4 regions of the Pseudomonas sp. P4_D7 genome follow, and region 1 is predicted to be linked to each of the others. Evidence: predicted binding sites of a transcription regulator. Region 1 holds the regulator's gene; each other region holds the start of a gene.

Region 1 (6,080 bases):
AAAGCATTGTAGGCACTGAGTCGGAGCTGCCTGTGATCACCTTGGAACCAAGGTTGGAACAAATATTGCTCAATAGTCTGCAGAAGGCAGGACAAGGCTCGGAAGAGGGCGTTCTGCTGGAGCCAAGCATGGCCGAGAAGCTGCAGCGTTCGCTCATCGAAGCGGCGCAGCGTCAGGAAATGCAAGGGCAGCCGGTGATCCTTTTGGTCGCCGGCCCGATCCGCGCGATGCTCTCGCGCTTTGGCCGCCTCGCCGTCCCTGGACTGCATGTGCTGGCCTACCAGGAAATACCGGACAACAAGCAAGTGACCATCGTTGCGACAGTAGGGCCCAACGGCTGAGGTAGTGGTTTATGCAAGTTAAGCGTTTCTTTGCCGCCGATATGCGTCAGGCCATGAAGCTGGTTCGTGATGAGCTGGGCGCTGATGCTGCCATCATTGGCAACCGCCGCATTGCCGGCGGTGTCGAGTTGACGGCGGCACTGGATTACAAATTGTCGGCGCTGGCGCCACGGGTTCCGAACATGGAGCTCGAGGACGAACTGCGCAAGACCCAGTCGCGCATCGTCACCGCTCAGGCCGAGTTGAGCCTGCGTGGCGAAGCCGATGGCAATAGCAATCGCCAGATTTTCGCCGGGCTGCCATTGACCGCCGGCCTGCCGCTGACCGCCGCTGAACCGCTGAGCGAGCCGACTTACGCCGCTCCGGCGCGTCCGGCCCCGGCACCTGCGCAGTCCTCCGGTGGTATCGATCCGCGTGCACTGGATTCGATGCGCTTTGAATTGAACAGCCTGCGCGAGCTGATGGAAGTTCAGCTCGGCACCCTGGCCTGGAATCAGCTGCAAGGCAGCCGTCCGGCGCAAGCCAATCTGTATCGCCGTCTGCAACGTATCGGCCTGTCCGGCCCGTTGTCGCGCGATCTGCTGGCGATGATCACTGATATCGAAGAACCGCGTCAGGCTTGGCGCATGCTGCTCGCGCATCTGGCCCGGATGATTGCCGTACCGGAAGTCGAGCCACTGGAAGAGGGCGGTATCATTGCCATGGTCGGTCCTGCCGGCATGGGCAAGACCACTACACTCGCCAAGCTGGCCGCGCGTTATGTACTGAAATACGGCGCGCAGAATGTCGCGCTGGTGAGCATGGACAGTTTCCGTATCGGCGCTCAGGAACAACTGAAGACGCTGGGCCGCATTCTCAATGTGCCAGTGACCCATGTCGATCCGGGCCAATCGCTGGTGCAAGCGCTGGATCCACTGCTGCGCAAACGCGTGGTATTGATCGATACTGCCGGCCTGCAAGCCAGCGATCCGGCCCTGCGCATGCAGCTGGAAAGTCTGGCCGGGCGTGGCATTCGTTCAAAAAATTATCTGGTCTTGGCAACCACCAGCCAGAAACAGGTTCTAACCGCCGCTTATCACAGTTACAAGCGTTGCGGGCTTGCCGGCTGCATCCTGACTAAACTGGATGAAACGGCCAGCCTTGGCGAAGTGTTGAGCCTGGCGATCAGTCATGAATTGCCGGTCGCGTACCTGACCGATGGCCCACGGATTCCGGATGATTTGCATCTGCCGCGCCGTCATCAACTGGTCAGCCGCGCCGTCAGCGTGCAAATGCAGGAAGAACCCAGCGAAGAAGCCATGGCTGACATGTTCGCTGATATCTATCACAGCCCGACCAAGCAGGTAGGCTGAGGTATTCATGAACAGTTTTTGTACCTACATCGATGGTCTGCCATGCATTGTTCCGGTTGTGAACGCGCAGCCAGTAATGTGGCCTCCGTCTATGCAAGACAAGGTAAAGAAATAACATGGGCAGCATGCATCCCGTACAGGTGATCGCGGTGACCGGCGGCAAAGGTGGCGTCGGCAAGACTAACGTGTCAGTGAACTTGTCGCTGGCGCTGGCAGAGCTTGGCCGTCGGGTCATGCTGCTGGACGCCGACCTGGGTCTGGCGAACGTTGACGTATTGTTGGGGCTGACCCCTAAACGCACGCTGGCCGACGTCATCGAAGGCCGGTGCGAGCTGCGCGACGTGCTGTTGCAAGGCCCTGGTGGCATTCGCATCGTGCCGGCGGCGTCCGGCACCCAGAGCATGGTGCACCTGAGCCCGGCGCAACATGCCGGCCTGATTCAGGCGTTCAGCGACATCGGCGACAATCTCGATGTACTGGTGATCGACACCGCTGCGGGTATTGGTGACTCGGTAGTCAGTTTTGTTCGCGCCGCGCAAGAAGTGTTGCTGGTGGTCTGCGATGAGCCGACCTCGATCACTGACGCCTACGCGCTGATCAAACTGCTCAACCGCGATTACGGCATGAACCGCTTCCGCGTCCTCGCCAACATGGCGCAGAGCCCGCAGGAAGGGCGCAACCTGTTCGCCAAGTTGACCAAGGTCACGGATCGCTTCCTTGACGTGGCCCTACAATACGTCGGCGCCGTGCCTTACGACGAAAGCGTGCGTAAAGCGGTGCAGAAGCAGCGCGCGGTGTACGAAGCCTTTCCGCGTTCCAAGTGCGCGCTGGCGTTCAAGGCGATCGCGCAGAAGGTCGACACCTGGCCGCTGCCCGCCAACCCGCGTGGCCACCTTGAGTTTTTCGTCGAGCGCCTCGTGCAGCAAACGGCAGGGCCCGTGCTATGACCGCAAGCGGTATGAACTACTACAAGAAGTCGGCACGTGACGCGCAGTACGAGTTGATCGAGCGTTACGCGCCACTGGTCAAACGCATTGCCTACCACTTGCTGGCGCGCTTGCCGGCGAGTGTGCAGGTCGAAGACCTGATCCAGGCCGGGATGATCGGCCTGCTTGAAGTCTCGACCAAATACGACGCCAGCAAAGGCGCCAGTTTCGAAACGTACGCGGGCATACGAATCCGCGGCGCGATGCTCGACGAAGTGCGCAAAGGGGACTGGGCGCCACGCTCGGTTCACCGCAATACCCGTATGGTCAGCGACGCGATTCGCTCAATTGAAGCTAAAACCGGCCGTGATGCTAAAGATCACGAGGTTGCGGCCGAACTCCAATTGAGTCTCGACGATTACTACGGGATTTTGAATGACACCTTGGGCAGTCGCCTGTTCAGTTTCGACGACCTGTTGCAGGACGGCGAACACGAAGGGCTGCACGAGGATGGCGCGAGTGCTCATATGGAGCCGTCACGCGATCTGGAAGATGAACGTTTCCAGGCAGCGTTGGCGGACGCGATTGCCAATTTGCCGGAGCGTGAGCGACTGGTGTTGGCGCTGTACTACGACGAAGAGCTGAACCTCAAGGAGATCGGTGAAGTCCTTGGCGTCAGTGAATCGCGGGTCAGCCAGTTACACAGCCAGTGCGCGGCCCGTTTGCGGGGGCGTTTGGGGGAGTGGCGAGCGCGCTGAAGGCAGTGTGGGGACACTGCGAACGAGGCTGGTGCGGTGATGAACGGCACCGGTCTTGCTCTGTTGTGCTCCAGACAGTCTTCGAGTGCTACGCCGGAATGATTGAAATGGCGCGTCCAGGTGCTGGGCGCGTTTAAGACTGCTTGGAGGTCGAATTGGACAAGAACATGAAAATCCTCATCGTTGATGACTTCTCAACGATGCGGCGGATCATCAAGAACCTGCTGCGTGATCTGGGGTTCACCAACACTGTCGAGGCGGATGATGGCGTGACTGCCATTCCAGTGCTCAACAGCGGAAGCATCGACTTTCTGGTAACGGACTGGAACATGCCGGGCATGACCGGTATCGACCTGCTGCGTCACGTGCGTGCCGATGAAAAGCTCAAGCACTTGCCAGTGCTGATGGTGACTGCAGAAGCCAAGCGCGAGCAGATCATTGAAGCCGCTCAGGCTGGTGTAAACGGCTACGTAGTCAAACCTTTCACGGCTCAGGCGTTGAAAGACAAAATCGAGAAGATTTTCGAACGCATCGGCTGATGAACGCGCGGGGGAGCTATGGAGCATAACGAATCTTCACAGGGCGATTTCGAGTCGACCCTGAAAAAACACGCGGTCGAACTGGTCGAAAGCCTTGAAAAAGGCAGGTTCGGCGACGCTGTGCAACTGATCCATGAGCTCAATCAGACCCGTGACCGTGGCCTGTACCAGGAAGTCGGCAAGCTCACACGTGAACTGCACAGTGCGATCGTCAACTTCCAGATCGATCCGAACATGCCGCAGGCCGAGGAAGTGTCGCAAATCACCGACGCCACCGAACGCCTGGGCTATGTGGTCAAGCTGACAGAAGCCGCGGCCAACCGCACCATGGATCTGGTGGAAAGCGCCACGCCGGTGGTCAACAGTCTGGCTGATGAAGCGCAGACCTTGAGCGCCGATTGGGGTCGCTTCATGCGTCGCGAGGTCGGGGCTGAAGAGTTCCGCGAGCTGGCGCGCCGGGTCGACGGTTTTCTGTCACGCAGCAGCACGGACAACCGTGCGGTGTCGAGCAATCTCAACGACATCCTGCTGGCCCAGGATTACCAGGACCTGACCGGTCAGGTGATCAAGCGTGTGACCCAACTGGTCACCGAAGTCGAAAGCAATTTGCTCAAACTCGTGCTCATGGCCAGTCAGGTCGACCGCTTTGCGGGCATCGAACATGATCGCGCCGCGATGCTTGCAGAAAAAGATCCACAAAAACATCTCTCGCAGGGTGAAGGTCCGCAGATTCATGCCGATAAACGAGAAGACGTTGTGTCCGGTCAGGACGATGTGGACGATTTGTTATCCAGCCTCGGATTCTAGAGTTGTGGAATTTTAGGTTTTTTGGGTTTTTAGACCTGTAGGAGCACCCCATTAATGAGCTTCGGCGCCGATGAAGAGATCCTTCAGGATTTCCTGGTTGAGGCCGGCGAGATTCTTGAGCAACTGTCCGAACAACTGGTCGAGCTGGAAAGCCGTCCGGATGACGCAGATCTGCTCAACGCAATTTTTCGCGGTTTCCACACTGTAAAAGGGGGCGCCGGCTTCCTTCAGCTCAACGAGCTGGTGGAGTGCTGTCACATCGCCGAAAACGTGTTCGACATCCTGCGCAAGGGTGAGCGTCGCGTTGATGCAGAACTGATGGACGTTGTCCTCGAAGCACTGGACGCGGTGAACAGCATGTTCAGCGAAGTCCGTGAGCGTGCACCGATCACCGCCGCTACCCCGGAACTGCTGGCCGCCCTGGCGCGTCTGGCCGAACCGCAATCGGCGGACGCCGCCCCGGCATCGCCGGTGGCCGAGATGATCGAAGAACTGGTCGTTGAAGGCGACTCGTCGGGCGACATCACCGATAACGAATTTGAACAACTGCTGGACTCGCTGAACGCCGTCAAGGCTGAAGCTGAAGCCCCGGCCGCTGTTGCACCTGCGCAAACGGCGGCTGAAGCCGCGAGCGACGAAATCACTGACGCCGAGTTCGAGTCGTTGCTCGATCAGTTGCATGGCAAAGGCCAGTTCGCGGCGGATGCCGTGGCACCGACCGCAGCGGCTCCAGCAGCCCCGGCGGCGGGCGACAGCTCGGATATCACCGACGACGAATTCGAAGCCCTGCTCGATCAACTGCATGGCAAGGGCAACTTTGCCGTTGAAGCACTGGAATCAGCAATTGCCTCGGCACCGGCTGCGCCAGCCGCGCCGGCAGCCGCCGCAGCCGGCAGCGATCTGATCAGCGATCACGAGTTCGAATCGCTGCTCGACGAATTGCACGGCAAAGGCAAGTTCACTGACGTTGGCGCCGCGACTGCCGGCGCTGCTTCCACGGTGGCTGCGCCTGCCGCCAAGGCTGCGGCCGCTCCGGCTGCTGCGCCAAAGGCAGCTCCCAAGCCTGAGCCGAAAGCCGAAGCGCCGAAACCGGCTGCCGCTGCTGCACCGGCTCCGGCCCGTGCTGCCGCCGCACCGCCGCCAGAAAAACCGGCGAGCGAAGCCGAAACCACCGTGCGCGTCGACACGGCCCGTCTCGACGAAATCATGAACATGGTCGGCGAGTTGGTGCTGGTGCGTAACCGTCTGGTGCGCCTGGGCCTCAACAGCGGCGACGAAGCCATGTCCAAGGCCGTGTCGAACCTCGACGTGGTCACGGCTGACTTGCAGACCGCGGTGATGAAGACGCGGATGCAGC
Region 2 (6,080 bases), on a different contig from region 1:
ACGCCAGCGTCAAACTCACCGCCGCACACGCCAGGCCCAGCGCCAATCCCCACCAGACACCCGTCGGCCCCCAGTTCAAATGGAACGCCATCCACCATGCCGCCGGTGCGCCAATCAGCCAATAGCAAGCGAGCCCGACCAGAAACGTGGTCTTTGCATCCTTGAGGCCACGAATGCAGCCCATGGCAATCGTCTGCGTGCCGTCGAACAGCTCGAACCACGCCGCCACTGCCAGCAGGCTCACCGCTAGGCGAATCACCTCGGCAAACGCCGGATCATTGTGATCGAGGAACAACCCGACCAACTGGTTCGGCAACAGCCAGAACACCATGGCGAAACCCAGCATCACCACGGCGCCGAAGACGATCCCGACCCGTCCGGACATCCGCGCATCACTCAGTTGCCCGGCGCCGTAATGCTGGCCGACGCGCATGGTGATCGCGTACGACATCCCCGCCGGCACCATGAACGCCACCGAGACAATTTGCAGGGCAATCTGGTGCGCGCCCAATTGCGTGCTGCCCATGGTGCCCATGCACAGCGCCGCGAAGGCGAACAAACCGACTTCCACCGCGTAGGTGCCGCCGATTGGCAGGCCGAGGCGCCACAGCTCTTTCAGGTACTGTCGGTTGGGTCGCGACAAGCCTTCGCGCAATGGATAAGCGTCATAGGCCGGATGCCGGCGAATATGCCAGGCCAGCGCCAACGCCATGCAATTGGCGACAATCGCTGTGACCAGGCCGATGCCCGTCAGGCCCATTTTCGGCAGACCGAACATGCCGGTGATCAGCGCGTAATTGAGCAGGAAATTCGCCACCGTGCCGGCCAGGCTGATGACCATCACCGGTGTCGCCCGGCCGATTGCACTGGTGAAACCGCGCAGGGCCATGAAACTGAGGTAGCCGGGCAGGGCGAAGGGCAGGGCAATCAGGAATTGCCCGGCCGCGTTGACGTTGGTTTCGGTCTGGCCGAACAGCAGCAACACCGGTTTCAGGTTCCACAGCAGCAACCCGGCGCCCAGCGCCATCAGCCACGCCAGCCACAACCCGGCCTGGGTCAGACGCGCAGCGCCAATGATGTCGCCGGCGCCCTTGCGAATCGCCACCAATGTGCCGACCGCTGCAATCACGCCGATGCAGAAAATCGACACGAACGAGTAAGTCGCCGCACCGAGACCGCCGCCCGCGAGCGCTTCAGGACTCAGGCGCGCCATCATCAACGTGTCAGTCAGCACCATCAACATGTGCGCCAACTGTGAAGCAATCAACGGCCCTGCCAGCCGCAGAATGGCCCAGAGTTCGGTACGCACAGGATGCTGCATGGTCATCACCACTCAATTTCAGAGGGAACAGGAGACCGTCGATTCTCGGCGCTTGGCGGGCTTTGCACAAAGGGATAAAAAGGATGGGTGGCATGATTAAAACTCATCCTAGGTAAACGGTTTAAGATTGGCTTTATCCCGCTATCGGAGCTTTCTGCATGTCTCGTCGTCTTCCTCCCTTGTATGCCCTGCGCGCATTTGAAGCGGCGGCGCGACATAGTTCGTTCACCCGGGCTGCCGAGGAATTGTCGATCACCCAGAGTGCGGTAAGTCGGCATATTCGGACCCTCGAAGATCACTTCGCCTGTCGGCTGTTTCATCGCAGCGGGCGCAATCTGCAACTGACCGAAGCGGCGCGGTTGCTGCTGCCCGGGATCCGCGAAGGCTTCAGTGCGCTGGAGCGGGCCTGCAATACCTTGCGTGCCGAGGACGACATTTTGCGCATGAAAGCGCCCTCGACCCTGACCATGCGCTGGTTGCTCGCGCGCCTGAGTCGCTTCCGCCATTTGCAGCCTGGCAACGAAGTGCAACTGACCAGTGCGTGGATGGACGTCGATTCGGTGGATTTCAACGATGAGCCTTTCGACTGCGCTGTTTTGTTGAGTGACGGGCATTTTCCGCCGGATTGGGAGGCGAGTTTATTGTTTCCCGAAGAGCTGATTCCGGTGGGGGCGCCGAACCTGCTGAATGATCAGCCGTGGGATCTGGCTCGACTGGCTTGCACCGAATTACTTCACCCGACACCGGACCGTCGCGATTGGCGCAGTTGGCTGGAACACATGGGGCTGTCCGATCAGGTGTCACTCAAGGGTGGGCAAGTGTTCGATACCCTCGAATTGGGCATGATCGCGGCGGCGCGCGGGTACGGTGTGTCGATGGGCGACCTGTTAATGGTCGCCGAAGATGTGGCGCAGGGAAGGCTGAGCCTGCCGTGGCCAACCGCGGTCGCCAGCGGCTTGAATTACTACCTTGTGTGGCCAAAGACCCGCCCGGGAGGTGAACGTTTGCGCCGTCTCAGCGACTTTCTGCAAAGCGAAGTCCGCGCCATGGAGTTGCCGGCGGTCGTGCGCTTGAGCTGAAACGTTAGAGCCGCCACAATGCCGGCCTTGTGCCATAACCTTGTTTTCCGCTCAAGTATTTGGATCCACCGCCGAATACGTGCTTGTGGAACCGTCGTGCCGGTATCCACGATTCACCCCCACAACCAGAAAAATTTCCGAGTCGAGATCAAGGAGGATCCCGTGGCTCGGCCAGGAGCTGTCCATGTCTCAACCTCGCGCTCGGATCGCCTCGCAGCTGGGCCTCGCGCTCGCTGTAATACTGGCGATAGTTATCAGTGGCAGTACGGTGTTCGCCTTGCGTTCGCTGGACTCCGCCAACCTCGCCACTCGTGAAGAGCATCTGGCCAGTGAGGCGCGGCTGCTGGCCGACCAACTGAGCACCTTCCACGGCACGCTGCGTGAAAGCACCCAGCGCCTGAGCGGGCTGTTCGAGAAGCGCTTTAGCGCAGGTCTGAGCATTCACCCGAGTGAGCCGGTGAATGTTGCCGGCACCCAGACCCCGGGTCTGCATCTGGGCAGCGAAGTGCTGAACAACAACTTCAAGGAAGTCGACGAGTTCAAGCAGATGACCGCCGGCGTCGCCACACTGTTCGTGCGCAGCGGCGAAGACTTCATCCGCGTCAGCACTTCGCTGACCAAACAGGATGGCACCCGTGCCATCGGCACCTTGCTCGATCACGCGCACCCGGCCTACGCGAAGTTGATGGCGGGGCAGGGTTACGTCGGTCGCGCCTTGCTGTTCGATCGCTCCTACATGACCCAATACACCCCGGTGCGCGATGGCAGCGGCAAGGTGATTGCGGTGCTGTTCGTCGGCTTCGATTACACCGACGCGCAGAACATCCAGTTCGATAACCTCAAGCGCTTCCGCATTGGCCAGAGCGGTTCGCTGGCGTTGCTCGACGAGCAAAACAAATGGCTGGTCGCGCCGGCGGGGGTGCAGGCGCTGGATCAAGCCGTTCCGGTGATCAAAGGTTTGGCTGCAAAGCCGGGCAAGGGTGAGTTCTGGAGCGACACCTCGGAAGATTTCTACAGCATTGCCGTGCCGTTCGATGGCGGACCATGGTCGGTCGTGGCGAGCATGCCGAAAGCCGAGATCCGCGCGGTGACCTGGAGCGTGGGTACGCAACTGGCCATTGGCAGTCTGTTGGCGATGCTGCTGGCGGTCGGATCTGTGGTCTGGCTGCTGCGCAGCAAACTGGCGCCTCTGGGGGATCTGGTGCGTCAGGCCGAGGCCTTGGGCGCCGGTGATCTGAGCGTTCGCCTGAACGTATCGAGCAACGATGAAATCGGTCAGTTGTCGCGCGCGTTCAACCAGATGAGCCAGGCGCTGTCGACCATGGTCGAGCACATCCGCCGCTCTTCGGAAGAGGTCAATAGCCGTGCCCAGGCCCTGTCCGGTTTGTCCGGTGGTGCGTATGAAGGCATGGAGCAACAATCTGGCGAAATCACCAGCATGGCCGGCGCGGTGGAAGAGTTCAGTGCGACCTCGCTGAACATCGCCGACAACATGGGCGCGACCCAGCGTCTGGCGCAGGAAAATGCCCAGCAAACGCAGATTGGCCGCAGCTCGATGGAAGAAGCGTCGTCCTCGCTGGAGCAAATCGCTGGCGCCCTGAATAGCACTGCGACGGTGATCAACACCCTTGGCCAGCGCTCGCAGGAGATCGGCGGCATCGTGGGTGTGATTACTTCGATTGCCGAACAGACTAACTTGCTGGCGCTCAACGCCGCGATTGAAGCGGCACGTGCCGGTGAACAAGGTCGCGGCTTCGCCGTGGTAGCCGATGAAGTGCGCAGCCTGGCCTCGCGTACTCGTCAGGCGACGGATGAAATTTCCAGCATGATCCACAGCATCCAGCAGGAAACCGGTAACGCGATCAGCACCATGGAGCAGGGCAATGTGCTGATGCAGGAAGGTTTGTCGCGCAACGCCAACGTGGCGTCGGCGCTGGCGCGAATCGATGAACAGAGCCGTTCGGCGGGACAGCAGTTTGCGGCGATTACCACGGCCACTCAGGAGCAGAGCAGCACCGCGACGTTGTTGAGCAGCAATTTGCAGAGCATTGCGCTGGCCAACAGTGAGCAGCGTGAGGTTGTGTCGAACCTGGCGGTGACGGCTAAAGAGCTGGAGAAACTGGCGGCGGATTTGCGTTCCGAGGTTGATCGCTTCCGTTGATACAGCCTTGATATAGCTTTCGCGAGCAAGCTCGCTCCCACATTTTCCGGGGTAGCTCACAAATTGTGTGAACACCCGAAAACCTTGTGGGAGCGAGCTTGCTCGCGAATGCATCCATGCCAATTCTTGATAAATCACACGATCGCAAGCTCCGCTACACTTGCTGAAACGTTTCCGCAGCGCTATAAAAATGGCACAACTCCAATAAAGGCTGCTGCCATGACCCCGCTCAAACTCGCCGTCGCCCTCGGCGCATTCTCTGCTGCTTCCCACGCCATGGCTTGGGATTACGTCCTTCTCGATACCAACAAGCCCGCGCAAAACTGGACCATCACCAGTGAGCAGCTCGGCGTGAAAACCGCCAAACCCTTCTCCGTGAGCCTGCGTACCTTGCACGGTGGGCGGCAAGAAGGCGTCAGCATCGTCGATATCGATAACGGCGCGATGAAACTCTCGGTGGTGCCCACCCGAGGCATGAACGTCTTGCAGGCTTCTGTCGGCAACGTGCGGATGGGTTGGGATTCGCCGGTCAAGGACGTGGTTAACCCGGCCTTTATCGAGCTCAACGGGCGTGGTGGCCTGGGTTGGCTGGAGGGCTTCAATGAACTGGTCGCCCGCTGCGGTTATGAGTGGGTCGGCCATCCCGGCATCGACAATGGCGAACTGCTGACCTTGCACGGCCGCGCCGCCAACATCCCGGCCAGCACCGTCACCCTGCACATTGACGAAAAACCGCCCTATGCCATCAGTCTGCGCGGCGAGCTGAAAGAGCAAGCCTTCAAGAAAGTCGATTTCTCGGTGGTCACGGAACTGGTCACCGAACCTGGCAGCGTGCGCTTTGCACTCAACGATACGCTGACCAACAACGGCGACTATCCAAAGGAATACCAGGCGCTGTACCACAGCAATTTCAGCACGCCGTTCCTCGAGCAAGGCGCGCGTTTTGCTGCGCCGGTAAAACAGGTCTCGCCGTTCAACGACAAGGCCAAGGGTGATCTTGCGGACTGGCAGACCTATCGCGCGCCGACCAAGGACTACGACGAAACCGTCTACAACGTCGTGCCTTACGCCGACGCCAAAGGCGAAACCCTGACTGTTCTGCATAACAAGGCGGGCAGCCTCGGTGTTTCTGTTGGCTTCAATACCCAGCAGTTGCCGGTGTTCTCCCTGTGGAAAAACACTGACACTCAAGGCCAGGGCTATGTCACCGGGCTGGAGCCGGGCACCAGTTTTTCCTACAACCGCCGCTATCAGCGTCCACTGAATCTGGTGCCGACCATCGCGCCCAAAGAACAAAAACAGTTCCAGATCAGCTACGGCCTGCTCGCGGACAAAGGTGCTGTGGATAACGCCTTGAAGCGCGTGACCGAGATTCAGGCCGGGCGCGAAACTGAAGTGCGGCAGACGCCGCTGGTGGATCTGACCGAGCATTAAGGTGTCGCCGGCCGGTATTGCAGCGCCTCGGCCAAGTGTTCGCGTTTGATTGCATCGACTTGCTCAAGGTCGGCCAGTGTCCGGG
Region 3 (6,080 bases), on a different contig from region 1:
GCAGGGGTTGCTGGCCAGTGAACCGGCGGCGCTGCGTGAGCGGGTGTTGGCGAATCTGATCAATGATCCGAAACTCAATGGGCCGGAGTGTCTGACTCCGGGTTAAAGCATTTAGATCAAAAGCCCCTCACCCTAGCCCTCTCCCAGAGGGAGAGGGGACTGACCGGGGGATATTGTCGTAATACACCGACTTGAACGCTCTGCTTTGAATCCATAATCGACTGGTTATTTCAGGTCGATGTATGAAGGGAGACAACTCGGTCAGTCCCCTCTCCCTCTGGGAGAGGGTTAGGCGGGCGGCGTTCCGATGAGGGGCTTTTCGCTTTTCAGACCTTGAACTGATTGATCAACCGCCGCTGCTGCTCCGCCAGTTTGGTCAAATCGGCACTCGCCGAACTCGACTCATCCGCGCCCCCCGCCACTTCATTGGCCACTTGCCCGATGTTGATCACATTGCGGTTGATGTCATCGGCCACCGCACTCTGCTCTTCCGCCGCACTGGCAATCTGCGTGTTCATGTCGTTGATCACCGAAACCGCCTGGGTGATCGTTTCCAGCGCTTCAGCCGCTTTCGCCGCATGCTGCACGCTTTCGTCAGTGCGGTTCTGACTGTCCTCCATGACCCGCACCACATCGCGGGTGCCTTGTTGCAGTTGCTGGATCATGGTCTGGATTTCTTCAGTGGCTTTCTGGGTTTTCTGCGCCAGATTGCGTACTTCGTCGGCCACAACGGCAAACCCACGCCCCTGTTCACCGGCACGCGCCGCCTCGATCGCCGCGTTCAGCGCCAGCAGGTTGGTCTGCTCGGCAATCCCGCGAATCGCCGTGAGAATCGCATTGATGTTCTCGCTGTCCTTGGCCAGCGTCTGCACCACGTCTACGGCCTTGCCGATTTCCACCGCCAGCACACCAATCGAGTTCGAGGTGTCACGAACAATCTGCATGCCCTGACTCGCCGCCTGGTCGGCATGGCTGGCCGCTTGCGCAGCCTGCGTAGCGTTGCGCGCGACATCCTGAGCGGTGGCGGTCATTTCCTGCACCGCCGTGGCGACCTGATCAATCTCGGCCATTTGTTTTTGAATGCCGATGTTGGTGCGAATGGCGATGTCAGCGGTGTGTTCCGAGGAATCGCTGACGCTCTGCACCGACGTCACCACCTGCGTGATCATCGCCTGCAACTTGGCCAAAAAGGTATTGAAACCCTTGGCGATCGAGCCCAGTTCATCACTGCGATCGCTGCTCAAACGTCGGGTCAGATCACCTTCACCTTGAGCGATGTCATTGAGCATCGCGACCATTTGCTTCAGCGGTCGGGCGATGCCGTGGCCGACCAGCCAGATCACCAGCAGACCGAGGCCGGCGATCAGCAGACCGACCATGGCCATGCCGAAGGTGTCGGATTTGCGCTGAGCATCCAGATCGGCCTGTAGCTTTTGCAGATCAGCCATCACCGCGTTGAGTGGCAATTGCAGCATCAGTGTCCAGCGTGCGTCGGTCTGGCCGATGCCGAATGGCAGGTACAGTTCGATGCGACCCTTGTCCTTGTTGACCGAGTAAGTCACTTCGCCGCGTTTGAGATTGGCCATGTTGGCGGTCTGCTCAGCGTCGAGGATGTCGCTGACTTTTTCGCCGAATTTGCTCGGGTCTTTGGTGTAGGCGACGATCCGGCCGTTGCCGCCGATCAGGGCCATTTGCCCGGCGCCGCTGTAGAGCTTCTGGTTGGCGCCGAGGAGCATTTCCTGAATGAAGTTCACCGACAGGTCGGCGCCGACAATGCCCTGGAAGGCGCCGTTAAGCATGATCGGTTCGATAAAGGAGGCGAGCATGACGATCTTGTCGCCGACCTTGTACGGCGCCGGATCGATCACGCAGGATTTTTTGCTTTCTTTCGAGCACAGGTAGTACTCGCTGGCACGCACGCCGGTAGACAGGACTTTCTGGTCGTCGACATCGACCAGTTTGTCCAGGCCAAGGGTGCCGTCATCGTTGCGGAACCACCACGGCAGGAAGCGCCCGTTGGCGGCATCGATCCCGACCACGCTGGTGCCGATATAGGCCGCGTCGTTGTGATCGAGGGCGTTTTTCTCCCAGCCGATGTAGGTGCCGAGAATTTTCGGGTTCTTTTCGACGTTCTCTTTGATCAGGCTGATCAGTTGCTCGCGACTGACAGTGAGGCGCGGCTGACCATCTGCGCCCGGCGTACCGAGCAGGGCGTTGACCCGCACCAGGCCACCGGCAATCAGCAGCGGCGCTTCGAGTTCGCGCTGGATCTGGCTGACCTGGGTTTGCGCCAGCGAGGTCAGGCGCTGTTCGATGACTTGCTCGAACTGCGCCTGGGTGCGCTGTTGCACCATCTCTTGCGTGCGCGCGCCGGAAAACAGCGCATACAGCACCAGCGCGGCGACCACGCTGAGGACGATGGCGCCGGCCAGGGCGGCGACGGAAAACTGGATCGACTTGAACTTCATGGGAGCTCCGCACGCAAGAGGACGTCTGCGCTGATGTATCGGCAGCGGGCATTGGGCCATGAGTGCGAGCCGGTGCAATTGAAAGCCAATGTCGCAAATGGATCAGTGCGCGACGCAGTTGCACGGGACTTGGCGGTCGCTGTGAATTTTTTGCGACAGCTCTGGTGGGAAACGTCTGAAAGTCGCTGCAACACGTCCGTTGTATCTGGCGTCGATACAATTACCCGCCTAGGATACGCGCAGGTTTTCAGGGAGCTTTTGAATGAACAAGACATTGGTTGTAAGTGCACTGAGCGCAGCGCTGTTGCTGGCCGGTTGTCAGTCGGTCAACACCACCAGCGGCGGTGCCGTGGGTGTGGAGCGCAAGCAGTACATGTTCAGCATGCTGTCCTCGCAAGAGGTCGACCAGATGTATGCGCAGTCGTATCAGAAGACCGTCGGCGAGGCGTCCAGCAAAGGTGTGCTGGACAAGACCAGTCCCGAGGCCAAGCGGGTTCAGGCGATTGCCAACCGTCTGATCGCCCAGGCGCCGAACTTCCGTCCGGATGCGGCGCAATGGCAGTGGGAAGTCAATCTGATCAAGAGCGATGAGCTCAACGCCAACTGCGGGCCTGGCGGCAAGATCATTTTCTACACCGGGCTGATCGACAGCCTGAAACTCACCGACGATGAAATCGCCGCGGTCATGGGCCATGAAATTGCCCACGCCTTGCGCGAGCACGGTCGTGAAGCGATGTCCAAGGCGTACGGGATTGAAATGGCCAAACAGGGCGCGGGTGCGTTGCTCGGCCTGGGGCAGGACAGTCTGGCGCTGGCTGATACCGTGGCCAACTACGGCATGACCCTGCCGAACAGCCGTGCCAACGAAAACGAAGCCGACCTGATTGGTCTGGAGCTGGCCGCACGCGCCGGGTACAACCCGAACGCCGCGATCACTTTGTGGAACAAGATGAGTAAGGCATCGGAAGGTTCGCCGCCGGAGTTCATGAGCACTCACCCGGCTTCGACCAGCCGGATTGCCTCGTTGCAGGCGGCAATTCCGAAGGTGATGCCGTTGTACGAAAAAGCTCCTAAATCCTGAGTCAGTGATCGTTCCCACGCTCTGCGTGGGAATGCCTCAAGGGACGCTCCGCGTTCCAAGCGGGACGCAGAGCGTCCCCGGCTGCATTCCCACGCAGAGCGTGGGAACGATCCTTCACTGAGGATTAAACCCAGCCACTGCTCTGCATCGCCTTGTACACCGCAACAATCGCCAGAATCATGAATGCCGAAGCCGCAAGGCGACGGATCAAGGTCAATGGCAGTTTGTCTGCGGCGAAATTACCTGCCAGCACCACCGGCACGTTGGCAATCAACATGCCCGCCGTCGTACCGATAATCACCAGCCACAGTTCCGGATATTGCGCGGCGAGCATCACCGTCGCGACCTGAGTCTTGTCACCCATTTCTGCGAGGAAAAACGCAATCAGCGTGGTCAAGAACGGCCCGAACTTGCGTGCGGTGCTGGTTTCATCGTCATCCATTTTGTCCGGAACCAGTGTCCACAGCGCCGTGGCCGTAAAGCTTGCGGCGAGAATCCAGTGCAGCGTGGCATTCGAGAAGAAGCTGCCAAACCAGGCGCCGACCGCACCGGCTGCTGCGTGGTTGGCCAGGGTCGCGGCGACAATACCGGCAATGATCGGCCAGGGTTTGCGGAAGCGAGCGGCGAGAATCAGCGCGAGCAGTTGCGTCTTGTCGCCGATTTCGGCCAAGGCAACGATTGCGGTGGGAACGAGTAACGAGTCCAGCATCAGGATTTCCTAAGGGGCGGGTCGACACGGCTATGACACGTACAGCCTTCCCGCCCCGGGTAAGGTGTGCGTGTCATAGGTCTTGTCAAACCCTGCGATCCGTCTGCTGCGGACGCTTGGGTCGCATACGCCATGATCTGAGGATCAAGTATGTTGACGTATGCCGGACGAGCTTGGCGCTCGTGGGAGACTACTCCCCTAGGACGGAGCGGATTCTGCCTTCGCAAATCCGATTGAGCAAGAACAAATTTTCAGCCGCGCTTGGCCCGGTAGATGCGGAAACCATTGCCTTCGGCCTTGATTGCACAGACGCCCAGATGCTCTTCGATCAGCGGTTGATACTTGAGGAAGCTGTTCGCCACCAAGCGCAGTTCGCCGCCATTTTTCAGATGTTTGGCCGCTTTTCGCAGTAAGTTCTCGGTTGCGAAATAATCGGTGTGCACGCCGACATGGAACGGTGGATTGCTCAGAATCGCACTCAAACCCATCGGCGCGGCATCGATACCGTCGCCAGTCAGCACTTCAGCTTCCAGACCGTTGGCCGCCAATGTCAGGCGGCTGCTGGCGGCGGCGAAGGCATCGACATCGAGCAGGGTCACCTGATTGTGCGGGTAGCGACGCTTGACCGCAGCGCCCAGAACCCCGGCACCGCAGCCGAAGTCGAGCAGATGGCCGCTCGGCAGTTTGTCCAGATGCTCCAGCAGCAGGGCACTGCCGCGATCCAGGCGACCGTGGCTGAACACGCCCGGCAGGCTGATAACTTTCAGCGGACCCTCGGCCAAAGGCAATTCATAGGTCTGCGCCAGGCTTTCCAGAGACTTGGCTTCAGGCGCGTTGGCCACGGTGACTTGCCAGAGCTGGCAGTGCCGCGCGCTGTCGAGTTTGCGCGGCTTGCCGAACGGGTTGAGCTGCTTGGATGCGCCTTCGATGCCGCTGCGCTTTTCCCCGACCAGAAATACTTCACGCCCGGCCAGACGCGAGGCCACGGCATTGAGGATGTAATCGGTCAGGTCTTTGGACTTGGGCAGGAACACCACGGCGCTGTCGAACTCGAGCTCTGGAATGTTCACGCCGAAATGGCTGCGCCCTTCGAAACGGGCATCCAGTGCGGCCTGGTCGCCGGCATGCCAGCACCAGCCGAATGCGTTGGGCAGGCGTCCGAGCAAATCATCGGCGGGCAAACCGGCCAACAACAACGAACCTTGAAACAACTCGGGCTGACGAAGCAGTACTTCACTGCGCGGATCCATAACTGCTCCTCAAAAAAAAGTGCCGCAGTTTATCAACTGACGACCCGCAGCGCCTTACCGCTGAAGAACGCCTGAGCGTTTTCGGTCAATTGGCCGACGATGCGCTGGCGTGCCTCGCGGCTGCCCCAGGCGTTGTGTGGCGTAACGATCAGGCGTGGGATGTCCGCCGCGAGCAACGGATTGCCTTGGGTCGGCGGCTCGATGCTCAACACATCGGTAGCCGCGCCGCCGAGGTGGCCATTGCGCAAGGCATCGGCCAGCGCCTGTTCATCGATCAGACCGCCACGCGCGGTGTTGACCACGAACGCGCCTGGCTTCATCGAAGCCAGTTCGCGGGCGCCGATGAAGTGGCGGGTGTGCTCGTTGAGCGGGCAGTGCAGGGTGAGGGCGTCGATTTGCGGCAGCAATTCATCCATCGGCAAACGATCCGGGCGAGCTGGGCGCCCGGGAATCTGCCCGAGCAACACGCGCATGCCGAACGCTTCGGCCAATCGCGCCACGGCGCCGCCAAGTTCGCCATGGCCGAGCAGGCCGAGGGTTTTGCCTTCCAGCTCGACAATCGGGTAGTCGAG
Region 4 (6,080 bases), on a different contig from region 1:
GTTGTAAGCACCGCCGTCTTCTTCGAAGGTCGCGATGTTGGAATCGAACAGCGAATCGTCGGACTTGCGGCCGGTAACGATCACGTTGCCTTTGTACAACTTCAGGCGCACAACGCCGTTCACGTTGACCTGCGAAGCGTCGATCATCTGCTGCAGCATCAGACGCTCTGGGCTCCACCAGTAACCGGTGTAGATCAGGCTGGCGTATTTCGGCATCAGCTCGTCTTTGAGGTGAGCGACTTCGCGGTCCAGGGTGATCGATTCGATGGCGCGGTGAGCGCGCAGCATGATAGTGCCGCCCGGGGTTTCGTAGCAGCCACGGGACTTCATGCCGACGTAACGGTTTTCGACAATGTCGAGACGGCCGATACCGTGAGCGCCACCGATCTTGTTCAGCGTCGCCAGCACGGTGGCCGGAGTCATTTCGACGCCGTCCAGTGCAACGATGTCGCCGTTGCGGTAGGTCAGTTCCAGGTATTGCGCTTTGTCAGGAGCGTTCTCCGGGGAGACGGTCCATTTCCACATGTCTTCTTCGTGCTCGGTCCAGGTGTCTTCCAGCACGCCGCCTTCATAGGAGATGTGCAGCAGGTTGGCGTCCATCGAGTACGGGGACTTCTTCTTGCCGTGACGCTCGATCGGGATCGCGTGCTTCTCGGCGTAGTCCATCAGCTTCTCGCGGGACAGCAGGTCCCACTCACGCCAAGGCGCGATCACTTTCACGCCTGGCTTGAGCGCGTAGGCACCCAGTTCGAAACGCACCTGGTCGTTACCCTTGCCGGTGGCGCCATGGGAAATGGCGTCAGCGCCGGTTTCGTTGGCGATTTCGATCAGACGTTTGGCGATCAGCGGACGTGCGATGGAAGTACCCAGCAGGTACTCGCCTTCGTAAACGGTGTTGGCGCGGAACATCGGGAACACGAAATCACGCACGAACTCTTCGCGCAGGTCGTCGATGTAGATTTCTTTGACGCCCATGGCCTGAGCCTTGGCGCGGGCCGGCTCGACCTCTTCGCCTTGACCGAGATCAGCGGTGAAGGTCACCACTTCACAGTTATAAGTATCCTGCAGCCACTTGAGGATCACCGAAGTGTCCAGGCCGCCGGAATACGCCAGAACGACCTTGTTTACGTCCGCCATGCCATCACTCCACGGGGTTCTACGGAAAGCCGAGGAGTCTACCGCCCAAACGCGATAATTTACAGAGGCGCGACAGCTTAAGACGACAAAGCGACAGAATCTGTCGAGAGCGCGACGATGACCGGAGGGTCAGGAAGTCGCCGCAGTATTGGCTGGCGTGCTCGCTTGCGGTGCCGGAGCCGCGACCGGCGCCACGCGCGCCAGTTTGACATTGACCCGACGGTTCTTCGCGCGATTGGCCGCGTTGGTGTTCGGCACAATGGGATATTGCTCGCCATGGAAACGCACGGTGATCTGCGATTCCTGAATGCCGTTGGCCTTGAAGAAGTCGACCACCGCCAGCGCGCGGCGGCGCGACAGTTCACGGTTGGTCAGGCGATTACCGCTGTTGTCGGAATGGCCGTCGAGTTCGATGTGATTGACCGTCGGATCGGCTTTCATGTATTCGAGCATCACTTGCAGCTTGGCTTTAGCGGCAGGATCCAGGTCAACGCCTTCGCCGGGGAAGCCGATCTGCGACTGTTTGATCTGGTCGAAATTCTGCGGCAGCAATTTCGCCACACATGTCTGGTAATCGTTGAAGGCTTTGCTGAACTTGACCGGCAACAGGCGTACTTCAGAGACACGGCCATCGCCTGAAGCGCGCCGTACGACCGGGCTGCGCCCGTCCAGCAGGCCGCTGATCAAACCGCCGGCCTGGGACTGCGAACTGCTGAACAAGACGTTGCCGCTGCCGAGCCTTACAGAACCCAGATTGATGTCACCACGGCCCGGCTGCCAAGGCGCAGCCGCTGCCAGCAACGTTGCAGAGCCGCCGCCGAGCATGGCGTTGTAGGCGTTCAGACGAAATATCGCCTGCTCGCCGGCCTTGCGCACGAACTCACCCGAGCCGAAATCAGTGATCGGTTGGGTCAGACGACATTCGAACTTGTCGCCGGCGACCGTCCACTCAATGTTCTCCAGACGGGTCTGGTACGTGAGCGCCATCGCCGGAAGGCTGGCAAACACACTGAGCAAGGCTAAATAACGCTGGCGCACGGGAGGCTCCATTGGCTTCTGAAACACAAAGACCGATTCACACTATGTTTACGGCATACCTACGGGATATCGGAAGGTTCCGGCAAAACTTGATAGCGAGTGCCTGCAAGAGTCTTTTCCGGTAGCATTCGCCTCAGTTTGACCCGCCTGGAATCCCCTCATGTCCGACCGCCTGACCCTGCTGCGTCCCGACGACTGGCACATTCATCTTCGCGATGGTGCCGTGTTGACCAATACCGTTGCCGATGTTGCGCGCACTTTTGGCCGCGCCATCATCATGCCCAACCTGGTACCACCGGTGCGCAACGCCGCTGAAGCCGACGGCTATCGCCAGCGGATTCTCGCTGCCCGCCCGGCCGGCAGTCGCTTCGAACCGCTGATGGTGCTGTACCTCACCGACCGCACCCAGCCCGAAGAAATTCGTGAAGCCAAGGCGAGTGGTTTTGTGCACGCAGCCAAGCTGTACCCGGCCGGCGCGACCACAAACTCCGATTCCGGGGTAACCAGCATCGACAAGATCTTCCCGGCACTGGAAGCCATGGCCGAAGTCGGCATGCCGTTGCTGATCCACGGTGAAGTCACCCGTGGCGACGTCGATGTGTTCGACCGCGAAAAGATCTTCATCGACGAGCACATGCGCCGCGTGGTCGAGCGCTTCCCGACGCTGAAAGTGGTGTTTGAACACATCACCACCGGTGACGCCGTGCAGTTCGTCAACGAGGCTTCGGCCAACGTAGGCGCGACCATCACCGCGCATCACCTGCTGTACAACCGCAACCACATGCTGGTGGGCGGGATTCGGCCGCACTTCTATTGCCTGCCGATCCTCAAGCGCAATACGCACCAGGAAGCCCTGCTCGACGCCGCCACCAGTGGCAGCGCGAAGTTCTTCCTCGGCACCGACTCGGCGCCGCACGCCCAGCACGCCAAGGAAGCCGCTTGCGGCTGTGCCGGCTGCTACACCGCGTACGCCGCCATCGAGATGTACGCCGAAGCCTTCGAACAGCGTAATGCGCTGGACAAACTCGAAGCCTTCGCCAGCCTCAACGGCCCGCGTTTCTACGGCCTGCCGGCGAACACCGATCGCATCACCCTGGTTCGTGAAGAATGGACCGCCCCGACCAGCCTGCCGTTTGGCGAGCTGACCGTTATCCCGCTGCGCGCCGGTGAAAAACTGCGCTGGCGCCTGCTGGAGGAACACGCGTGAGTGAAGACCATTTCGACGACGAACTGGACGGTCAAAGTGGTGGTGGCGGTTCCCGTCACCCGATGGCAGCACGCTTTCGCGGCTACCTGCCGGTTGTTGTTGACGTAGAAACCGGCGGCTTCAACTCGGCCACCGATGCGTTGCTGGAGATTGCTGCGACCACCATCGCCATGGATGAAAAGGGTTTTGTATACCCGGATCACACCTACTTCTTCCGCGTTGAGCCGTTCGAAGGCGCCAACATCGAAGCAGCGGCGCTGGAGTTCACCGGAATCAAGCTGGACCATCCACTGCGCATGGCGGTCAGCGAAGAAACCGCGCTGACCGACATCTTCCGTGGCATTCGCAAGGCGCTGAAGGCCAATGGCTGCAAGCGTGCGATTCTGGTCGGGCACAACAGCAGCTTCGACCTTGGCTTCCTGAACGCAGCCGTTGCGCGTCTGGACATGAAACGCAACCCATTCCACCCATTCTCCAGCTTCGACACTGCGACGTTGGCTGGTCTGGCATACGGTCAAACCGTGCTGGCGAAAGCCTGCCAGGCCGCCGACATCGATTTCGACGGTCGTGAGGCGCACTCGGCGCGATACGACACCGAGAAAACCGCTGAGCTGTTCTGCGGCATCGTCAATCGCTGGAAGCAGATGGGCGGCTGGGAAGACTTCGACGACTGATTGAGGGTTGTCGGGTGAATCCCGCGCATAAAAAAACCGGCCACGTGGGCCGGTTTTTTTGTACCTCGACGTTGCGCCTTACAGGGCTGCAGCGTTCTCGGTCAGGTAAGCCGCAACGCCTTCTGGCGAAGCGTTCATGCCTTTGTCGCCTTTTTTCCAGTTGGCAGGGCAGACTTCGCCGTGCTCTTCGTGGAATTGCAGAGCGTCGACCAGACGGATCAGCTCTTCCATGTTACGGCCCAGCGGCAGGTCGTTGATGATCTGCGAACGGACAACGCCTTTGTCGTCGATCAGGAACGCGCCACGGAAAGCCACGCCGCCTTCGGATTCAACGTCGTAAGCCTTGGCGATGTCGTGCTTCATGTCGGCAGCCATGGTGTATTTCACCTGGCCGATGCCGCCATTGTTCACTGGGGTGTTGCGCCATGCGTTGTGAGTGAAGTGCGAGTCGATCGACACAGCGATCACTTCAACATTGCGAGCCTTGAAGTCGGCCATGCGGTTGTCCAGAGCGATCAGCTCGGACGGGCAGACGAAGGTGAAGTCCAGTGGGTAGAAGAACACCAGGCCGTATTTGCCTTTGATGGCCGCGGACAGGGTGAAGCTGTCAACGATCTCGCCATTGCCGAGTACGGCCGGGACGGTGAAGTCAGGGGCTTGTTTGCCTACGAGTACGCTCATTGATATCTCCTGGTGTAAAAACTTGAAGTTCAGGGTCCGCGCCAGCCTGCCACCCTCAGGCGACAGCCCTGTGACACGAACCCCCTTCGCAAGGGCCGACCATCATACACTGCGAATTTGGCCTGTCCTTAACGGTTTTTCAAAGCAGGCGCAGAACGGCACTGCATTTACGGGGCCAGGCAAAACGCCAGCAAATACCGTTCGTCAGTCACGGCTGAGAATCAGCAAAAGCCTTCCGAAAGCACTTTGACAATCATTCTCGTTAACATTAAGATCCATCGCAATTGAGTCACAACCAGCGACGGTTCTCACTTATGTATGTTTGTCTCTGCACTGGCGTCACCGACGGACAGATCCGCGATGCGATCTATGAAGGTTGCTGCAGCTATAAAGAAGTCCGCCAGGCCACCGGCGTCGCCAGCCAATGCGGCAAATGCGCGTGCCTTGCCAAGGAAGTCGTTCGCGAAACCCTGACCAAGCTGCAAACCGCTCAGGCTGCGATCCCCTACCCCGTAGAATTTACCGCCGCTTGATTGCCCCCCATTTCAAAGAACCGGACTTATGTCCGGTTTTTTTATGCCTGTAAATCAACTGCTTAGCACCCAGACGCGGAACACAAACATTCTTATTCCGATTAATTTTCATATATTATTCAATAACTTAGGTTTGACACTTATAAGTACGAAGCTCAAACTCCGCCGTATATACAGCTAATACAGGGCAGGACTCCGATCATGAAAGGCGACATTACAGTCATCCAGCATCTCAACAAGATCCTTGCCAATGAGCTGGTCGCGATCAATCAGTACTTCCTGCATGCACGCATGTATGAAGATTGGGGCCTGAACAAGCTCGGCAAGCACGAATACAAAGAATCCATCGACGAGATGAAACACGCGGACAAGCTGATCAAGCGCATCCTGTTCCTCGAAGGCCTGCCGAACGTGCAGGACCTGGGCAAGCTGCACATCGGCGAGCACACCAAGGAAATGCTGGAGTGCGACCTGCGTATCGAGAAGACCGGCCATGCTGACCTGAAGACCGCAATCGCCCATTGCGAAACCGTTGGCGATTTCGGCAGCCGTGAACTGCTCGAAGACATTCTCGAATCCGAAGAAGAACATATCGACTGGCTGGAAACCCAACTGGGCCTGATCGACAAAGTCGGTCTTGAGAACTATCTGCAATCGCAGATGGGCGAAGAGTAGGAGCTGCCGAAGGCTGCGATCTTTTCAGATTGCACCGGCAACTTGCAGTAACTTTTCGAACCCACTAAAAAGCCCCGCCCTCTTTCGAGTGGCGGGGCTTTTTATTGGCTGAAGATCAAAAGATCGCAGCCTCGT

Evidence for each region. Region 1 encodes FliA, which starts transcription of late flagellar genes. Its sites were predicted from a motif close to CTAAAGTTTNNNNNNNNNNNGCCGNTAA; they were not measured.
Region 2: a site for FliA is predicted at 2,451-2,478, ahead of AC1DVF_RS07610 (methyl-accepting chemotaxis protein). Genes of this name have one in related genera too.
Region 3: a site for FliA is predicted at 2,504-2,531, ahead of AC1DVF_RS14065 (methyl-accepting chemotaxis protein). Genes of this name have one in related genera too.
Region 4: a site for FliA is predicted at 2,242-2,269, ahead of AC1DVF_RS12935 (flagellar protein MotY). Genes of this name have one in related genera too.

Annotation. Positions count from the first base shown of each region.
Region 1 is NZ_JBFUIR010000043.1:2,550-8,629, forward strand. It holds gene flhA (flagellar biosynthesis protein FlhA) at 1-341, shown strand, start outside; gene flhF (flagellar biosynthesis protein FlhF) at 353-1,693, shown strand; gene fleN (flagellar synthesis regulator FleN) at 1,810-2,640, shown strand; gene fliA (RNA polymerase sigma factor FliA) at 2,637-3,377, shown strand; gene AC1DVF_RS22705 (chemotaxis response regulator CheY) at 3,545-3,916, shown strand; gene AC1DVF_RS22710 (protein phosphatase CheZ) at 3,935-4,723, shown strand; gene AC1DVF_RS22715 (chemotaxis protein CheA) at 4,778-6,080, shown strand, end outside.
Region 2 is NZ_JBFUIR010000007.1:127,470-133,549, reverse strand. It holds gene AC1DVF_RS07620 (NorM family multidrug efflux MATE transporter) at 1-1,321, opposite strand, end outside; gene AC1DVF_RS07615 (LysR substrate-binding domain-containing protein) at 1,480-2,400, shown strand; gene AC1DVF_RS07610 (methyl-accepting chemotaxis protein) at 2,585-4,561, shown strand; gene AC1DVF_RS07605 (aldose 1-epimerase family protein) at 4,781-5,995, shown strand; gene AC1DVF_RS07600 (YifB family Mg chelatase-like AAA ATPase) at 5,992-6,080, opposite strand, start outside.
Region 3 is NZ_JBFUIR010000018.1:62,349-68,428, reverse strand. It holds gene AC1DVF_RS14070 (SOS response-associated peptidase) at 1-106, shown strand, start outside; gene AC1DVF_RS14065 (methyl-accepting chemotaxis protein) at 327-2,468, opposite strand; gene AC1DVF_RS14060 (M48 family metallopeptidase) at 2,731-3,549, shown strand; gene AC1DVF_RS14055 (TMEM165/GDT1 family protein) at 3,674-4,258, opposite strand; yybP-ykoY riboswitch at 4,346-4,470, opposite strand; gene AC1DVF_RS14050 (class I SAM-dependent methyltransferase) at 4,510-5,508, opposite strand; gene AC1DVF_RS14045 (2-hydroxyacid dehydrogenase) at 5,541-6,080, opposite strand, start outside.
Region 4 is NZ_JBFUIR010000016.1:80,304-86,383, forward strand. It holds gene AC1DVF_RS12930 (argininosuccinate synthase) at 1-1,137, opposite strand, end outside; gene AC1DVF_RS12935 (flagellar protein MotY) at 1,267-2,175, opposite strand; gene pyrC (dihydroorotase) at 2,336-3,382, shown strand; gene rnt (ribonuclease T) at 3,379-4,056, shown strand; gene AC1DVF_RS12950 (peroxiredoxin) at 4,135-4,737, opposite strand; gene AC1DVF_RS12955 (bacterioferritin-associated ferredoxin) at 5,052-5,270, shown strand; gene bfr (bacterioferritin) at 5,472-5,945, shown strand.